Regions from separate parts of the Vibrio sp. YMD68 genome, predicted to be linked through region 1. Evidence: predicted binding sites of a transcription regulator. Region 1 holds the regulator's gene; the other holds the start of a gene.

Region 1 (3,776 bases):
GACAATGCAAGAAACAAAAGCATTCAACGAAAAACGGGCTGAAATCTACTGGTGGCTATCTAGCCTATTCGCCAAGGAGCTCACCGAAGCGGATATCGAACAGTACCAGTCTGCTCAGATTAGAGCTTTCCTCACTGGTTTGGGAGAGAACCCATCATTAAAACCTGCGATTGATAAACTCGTTGACGCACTGAATCGACTGCAAGACAGAGAAGATGCGCAACTTGAGTTATCTGCTGATTTTTGTGACCTATTTTTAAAGTCAGATAAAGATTCAGCTCTGCCATACGCGTCAATTTATATTGGCGAGGCTGGGATACTCAATGATACTCCTGCAAAGGAAATGGCTGAGCTGATGGCGAAGCATAATGTGACCGTTCATGAAACCCTCAATGAACCGGCTGATCATATCGCTATTGAACTTGATTTTTTAGGTCACCTGATTATCCGTTCCAATGAAGTTGAAATCGAAAAGCATCTTGACCAAGCACTGATTGAGCAAAAACAGTTTATCTCAACCTACTTGTTATCTTGGGTCCCGCAATTTGCTCATAAATGTCAGCAATTGGATGATTTCGGTTTCTATGCTGCGGTATCTGAATTGATGGGTGCTTTTCTGGAACTCGATTGCCAATACTTAGCTGGCGAGTAAAAACTCAATATAAACACCATGATATTGTCTAATTGTAGTTTTAGATCACGCGAATATGACCGCTTTTCATTGCTTGTACTTCACATGAAGTCTAAAATTAAAATAATAACGACAAAAGAATGACTAACTAACCGCTATTATTGGCGGTTTTTGTGTTTTTACTGATGTAAGATGTTTTTGCTCATGTAAGCACTGAAACGCTTTGTTAGTGAATGGAATTGCAACAGCAATTAACAGGAAAAGAATTATGGCCACAATTAAAGATGTTGCTCGCTTAGCTGGCGTATCAACGACCACGGTTTCTCACGTTATCAATAAAACGCGATTCGTGGCAGAAACGACACAAGAAAAAGTGAATAAAGCCGTTGAAGAACTCAACTACGCCCCAAGTGCCGTTGCCCGCAGCTTAAAATGCAATACAACACGTACGATTGGTATGCTGGTCACTCAATCTACAAACCTTTTCTTTTCTGAAGTCATTGACGGTGTTGAAAGCTATTGTTATCGCCAAGGCTACACGCTGATTCTTTGTAACACCGGCGGTATCTATGAAAAACAGCGTGACTATATTCGAATGCTGGCCGAAAAACGAGTGGATGGCATTCTTGTCATGTGTTCGGACCTTACTGAAGAACTCCGAGAAATGCTTGACCGTCACTCAACCATTCCAAAGGTTGTGATGGATTGGGGCCCGGAAAGCTCCCAGGCCGATAAAATAATCGATAATTCAGAAGAAGGGGGTTATCTCGCCACAAAATACCTGATTGATAAAGGCCATAAAGATATTGCTTGTCTCAGCGGGCATTTTGAAAAAGCAGCATGCCAAGAGCGCATTTTAGGCTTTAAGCGTGCATTGACAGAAGCCAACCTGAAAATCGATGAAGATTGGATCTTAGAAGGTAACTTTGAGTGTGATACTGCTGTCTTAGCGGCAGACCAAATTGCAGCGATGGACAACAAACCAACGGCCATTTTCTGTTTCAACGACACGATGGCTCTCGGTTTAATCAGTCGCTTAGGGCAAAAAGGGATTAACGTTCCTAACGATATCTCTGTCATCGGTTATGACAATATTGAGCTTGCTGAATACTTTTCGCCTCCACTAACGACCGTACACCAACCCAAACGTCGTGTAGGTAAAAATGCATTTGAAATTTTGCTTGAGAGAATCAAAGATAAAGATCATGAAAAGCGCATATTTGAGATGCACCCTGAAATCGTAGAACGAAACACCGTAAAGGATCTCAATAAGTAGGCTGTGTTGACTGGCTTTTCTTTACTTGCTAATTATATGTTATAGTTTAGACTCATTATTGAGATGAATTTGTTGGATGAACATCACAGTAACCAAGCGGTTTAGTGATATTCATTCAGATTGATCAAAGCTTTATTTTTAGTCACGCACAGGGCAAACCACTTGAAAGGGTGGGACGCAAAGCCTCCGGCCTTAACCAAACATTCTGTTTATCACAGGAGTTGGTAGGTAGCGGGGTTACCGATGGCAAGCAATGCAAACATAAAATTTACCCGTAAATGACACAGTTTCTGCATATTTTGCTAACCTCTCGGACCTGATTTGGTGGCGTATTTAACATACACCGAGAACATACAGCATGGATAAACCAATACTAAAAGACTCAATGAGGCTGTTTGAACAGCTTGGACGAGTAAAGTCTCGTTCAATGTTTGGCGGTTTCGGTATTTTTGTTGAAGACACAATGTTTGCACTTGTTGTAAATGACAAACTTCACATAAGAGCCGATAGCATTGCCGTTAAAAAGTTCAAGCAGCAAGGCTATATGCCATATGTCTATAAAAAGCGCGGACACCCTGTCGTAACCAAATATTATGCGTTACCTGATGATTGGATGTCAGATTCCGCAGCCACTCTCGCTGAAGCAAAAAGCTCATTAGAGATCGCAAAGAAAGAAAAAGAAAGCCAAGCATCTGCAAAACCGGATCGCCTTAAGGATTTACCAAATCTTAGGTTAGCAACGGAAAGAATGCTGAAAAAAGCGGGGATTGATTCTGTGGCAACTCTTGAGGAGCAAGGCTCTGTAGCCGCTTATAAGGCCATTCAGCAATCTCACCCATCAGATGTGGGCTTGGAGCTCCTTTGGGCGCTAGAAGGTGCTATTAAGGGGACTCACTGGTCTGTTATTCCCCAAGAGAGACGGGAAGAACTCGCGAATCGATTAAGATAACTCAAAAAACCAACATTCATATGTTGGTTTTTTTATGTCTCATTATCGGCATCAAAATTTGAATCTGTTTATTCTATTGATACTTGAAATTTTTTTACCCTAATACGGTTCTCTATACGCACATCACCTTACAGGTTCTATAACTATGAATAAAAAAATACTCTTTGCCATTTTTCTGATCGGCACCATTCTATTTCTTACGATAAATTACGGGCACCTTTTGACTTTAGAGAATGCAAAGTCACAGCAAGAATCATTGAGTAATATTATTGAATCCAACTTTGCAATCGCAGCTCTAAGCTACTTTGCAATTTATATCGTTGTGGTCGCATTTTCTATCCCAGGTGCTGCGGTTGTAACTCTATTAGGTGCCGCGCTGTTTGGGTTTTGGACCAGCCTGGTTTTGGTTTCTTTTGCCAGCTCAATAGGCGCAACGCTTGCCTTTCTTAGTAGTCGATTTTTGTTGAAGGAATGGGTTCAAAAAAAATTCGGCTCCAAACTCTCTACAATTAATGAAGGGGTAGAAAAAGACGGCGCGTTTTATCTTTTTTCACTGCGCCTTATCCCTGTTGTTCCATTCTTTCTGATCAACCTTTTGATGGGATTGACGCCAATATCAGCTTTAAGATTCTACCTCGTGAGTCAACTCGGTATGCTACCGGGTACGGCCGTCTATCTTAATGCGGGAACCCAACTCGCCAATATAGAAAGCCTTTCAGGCATTGTCTCTTTGCCTGTGATTCTATCGTTTGTTTTGTTGGGGTTATTTCCAATCATCACCAAGAAAGCCATGACGATAATAAGAAAGAGTGACTCTGCGAAGCAAAATGAAGGGTAACGTATTCTTGAGGAAAAAAAGGCGTGGTGCTACAGAATAAGGCTCGTGTAGCACCTAATTGATCTTGCGTGGGTGGGATTCT
Region 2 (3,776 bases), 1.2 Mb from region 1:
TCTTCCTCAAAAGGATAAAACGGCGTTAAATCAAAACCACCACCAAACCACCAAATCGGAGCCTCGCCCTCTTTTTCAGCAATAAAAAAGCGTACATTAGCATGAGATGTCGGAATGTACGGGTTATTAGGATGCATCACTAACGAAACACCCATCGCCTCAAATTTTCGGCCTGCTAACTCTGGTCGGTGCGCCGTTGCTGATGCTGGCATTTGTTCACCCAATACATGTGAGAAGTTAACACCACCTTGCTCAAAAACATGCCCATTGCGCATGACTCTTGTTCGGCCACCACCAGCAAGTCGCTCACTCGGACCTTTCTCCCAATCGTCATGTTCAAACTTAGCCGTGCCATCCGCCCGTTCTAGTGCGGAACAGATGTTATCTTGCAGTGATAATAGAAACTGCTTCACTTTGTGCTTATCAATACTTGCCATCATTTTTATCCAACGCTGATTTTGGTTATCTTTCTGACTTCATCTGACTTTCTTTATCAAACTTGCTATATCGTACATTCTCTATCGAAATGGTCAGCCTTGCCTTACGACCTTTGAGGTTTTGGCATCTCTATAACTCACTCGGCTTATCTCTTCTACTCGTTTTCCATTCGAGTATGTCAAACCGTTTATCACCCAGTAGCGGCTAAACTTCAGAAATGGTAATGCACGAAGTAAACCCCCGTCGGGTTAGCACCCTGACTCTGATTTATCAGCAGTGAGCACGGTAAGTGTACAAATAATCACAATCCGTGCATAAGGTATTTGTTTACAAATTGTATGATTCTTCTTTTAACACCAACGCAAACGTTTGCTTGATGAGGTTTTACCCGTATAATGCGCCCAAAATATCCACTCACCTAATTATTGAAGCTTGAAGGAGTTTGAGATGAAAGTCGGCATTATTATGGGTTCTAAATCAGATTGGCCAACCATGAAACTAGCAGCAGAGATGCTAGACCAATTTGGTGTCCCTTACGAAACCAAGGTCGTTTCTGCACACAGAACTCCTCAGCTACTCGCGGATTACGCAACTACTGCAAAAGAGCGTGGCATTAAAGTCATCATCGCAGGAGCGGGCGGGGCTGCTCACTTACCAGGAATGGCTGCGGCCTTTACCAGTGTTCCGGTATTAGGGGTTCCAGTACAATCTCGCGCTCTTAAAGGGATGGATTCATTGTTATCCATTGTACAAATGCCTAAAGGGATCGCCGTGGGTACTTTGGCTATCGGTGAAGCCGGTGCGGCCAATGCTGGAATTCTAGCTGCACAAATCATCGGCACACACGATGAGACAGTCATGGCTAAAGTTGAAGCGTTCCGAACAGAACAAACCGACACCGTCCTTGCCAACCCGAATCCTGCTGAGGACTAAACCATGCACGTATTGGTATTAGGTGCAGGTCAACTTGCTCGAATGATGTCACTGGCTGGCGCACCACTTAATATTGAGATATCTGCCTTTGACGTGAACAGTGCAACTATTGTTCACCCTTTGACCCTGGCGGTAATGGGTCAAGGATTAGAAAATGCCATTGCACAAGCCGATGTGATCACGGCTGAATTTGAGCACATTCCACATGATGTGCTCGATATCTGTGAACAAAGTGGAAAGTTCCTTCCCAGGACAGAAGCAATCAAGGCGGGTGGTGACCGACGAATAGAAAAAGCGCTGCTTGATCAAGCCCAAGTGAGAAATGCTGACTATTACATCGTGAATACCCGTGAAGATTTTGATGCCGCTATTGAGTCTGTGAAGCTTCCAATGGTGTTGAAGAGTGCGTTAGGCGGGTATGATGGAAAAGGTCAATGGCGTCTTAAATCGCTAAAAGACGTTGATGCCATCTGGTCTGAAATGGCTGAATGTATCGCCTCTTCTCCTTCTCAATCGATTGTGGCAGAAGCCTTCATTCCGTTTAATCGAGAAGTCTCTCTTGTGGGAGCAAGAGCAAAAGATGGCAGCATTGCCGTTTACCCATTAGCGGAAAACGTTCACACCAATGGCGTACTCAGCTTATCAACAGCTATTGATGATCCCCAACTGCAAAGCCAAGCACTGCAGATGTTTTCAGCGATTGCCAATCGCCTAGATTATGTGGGCGTTCTTGCGTTAGAGTTTTTTGATGTTGATGGGCAACTACTGGTCAACGAAATAGCTCCGCGAGTGCACAACTCCGGACACTGGACTCAGCAAGGTGCAGAAACCTGTCAATTTGAAAACCACCTACGCGCTGTTTGTGGTCTGGCTTTAGGGTCAACTAAGCTTATCCGTCCTACTGCGATGATCAATATACTGGGTGAAGACAAACTACCAGACGCTCTGCTTTCTACGGAAGGCTGTCATATACATTGGTATGGAAAAGAAAAGAGGGCGGGTCGAAAAATGGGCCACATCAATGTTTCAGCTCAAACAGCCACAGAACTTAAGCTGACTTTGGCCTCTCTGGCTAAGGTTCTCAATGAACGTGCTTACCCCGCTATTCATGAACTGGCTAAAAATTAATGTTTAGCGTCAGTAACCCATGTGAAAACCAAATAAAAAATGACGCTATTGCGTCATTTTTTATTTATTTCTGAATGTGATGACAACGTCTGTCGGCGCATTGCAGCTTAACCCCACTGGCGAGTTTCTTTTCAACTAATAATGGAAAACCACACTGCTCACAGCGACCTTTAACGGGGGGCAAATTCACAGCAAATTTGCATTTAGGGTAGCAATCGCATGCATAAAATACCTTGCCGAAGCGTGTTTTCCTCTCAGCGAGATGTCCTTTGCCGCAATCAGGACACGCGTACTGTGGTGCTTTGTCATCACTTTTGTCTTCTAATGACTCAATGTGATGACAAGTGGGATAGTCACTACAGCCAATGAACATCCCATATCGCCCCTGGCGTAAAACCAACTCGTTTGTACACAATGGGCAAGCCACACCCAATGGTTTGATTATGTGCCCATCATTTTGATGCAATGGTCGAATAAAATCACAGCTAGGGTATTGGTTACAACCTAAAAAAGGGCCGTGTTTGCCATGGCGAAGTTGAAGTTCTCCATCACAATTAGGACAAGGTTCATGCTCTAGCGCATGCTCGTGGTTCGAAAATAAATGTTGATCAATTTTACTGCTCATTGGGCTCTTAAGTGGTTAATAAAAGATGGCAACTTAATGCAAAATACCTTGCTCGGTTGTGTATAACAGCTCTTCCATTAGCGTATAAGCATTTTCATTTCCAGGTACATTAAACAGCACCATCAAAATAATCCACTTCAAATCATCCAATTCAAATTCGTTGGTTTCTAGCCCCATCACGCGATCAACCACCATTTCACGCGTTTCTGTTGTAAGCACATTAATATGCTCTAAAAACAGTAAAAAGCCACGACTCTCTAAATCAAGCCGCTGCATCTCTTTTGCTGTGTAAATGCGCATTGATGTCGCTGCACAGGTAGAAATAGCCGAGTGCTCATCACTCTGTTGAAGTAATGCCAGCTCTTCCAACCAATGAAGGGCTTTATAGATATCTTTTTCGTGAAACCCCGCACGAAGAAGTTCATCTTCAAGCTCATCTTGGTCCACTTGTAATTCCACATCGCTATGGATATAGGTTTCGAACAAATACATCAGTATGTCCATCATCATAGCTAGCCCCTCCCATTTCGAATATAGCCACCGGAAACTGCAACAACATGCCCTGAAAGCTCAAGCTCTAGGATCTGCATCATGACTTCATGAACAGGTATATTGGTCCTGCTCGCGAGAATATCAACTGGCGTAGCCTCTA

Evidence for each region. Region 1 encodes PurR, which represses purine synthesis genes. Its sites were predicted from a motif close to TNANGNAAACGTTTNCNTNA; they were not measured.
Region 2: the regulator PurR is predicted to act here: its motif matches at 796-815, upstream of purE (5-(carboxyamino)imidazole ribonucleotide mutase).

Annotation. Positions count from the first base shown of each region.
Region 1 is NZ_CP124614.1:1,261,252-1,265,027, reverse strand. Features, by position in the region: gene torD (molecular chaperone TorD) at 5-652, shown strand; gene purR (HTH-type transcriptional repressor PurR) at 900-1,907, shown strand; cyclic di-GMP riboswitch class I at 2,050-2,152, shown strand; gene QF117_RS11955 (TfoX/Sxy family DNA transformation protein) at 2,266-2,856, shown strand; gene QF117_RS11950 (TVP38/TMEM64 family protein) at 3,002-3,694, shown strand.
Region 2 is NZ_CP124614.1:39,769-43,544, reverse strand. Features, by position in the region: gene hemF (oxygen-dependent coproporphyrinogen oxidase) at 1-437, opposite strand, end outside; gene purE (5-(carboxyamino)imidazole ribonucleotide mutase) at 886-1,371, shown strand; gene QF117_RS06135 (5-(carboxyamino)imidazole ribonucleotide synthase) at 1,375-2,499, shown strand; gene QF117_RS06130 (topoisomerase DNA-binding C4 zinc finger domain-containing protein) at 2,564-3,124, opposite strand; gene QF117_RS06125 (DUF494 family protein) at 3,158-3,634, opposite strand; gene dprA (DNA-processing protein DprA) at 3,637-3,776, opposite strand, start outside.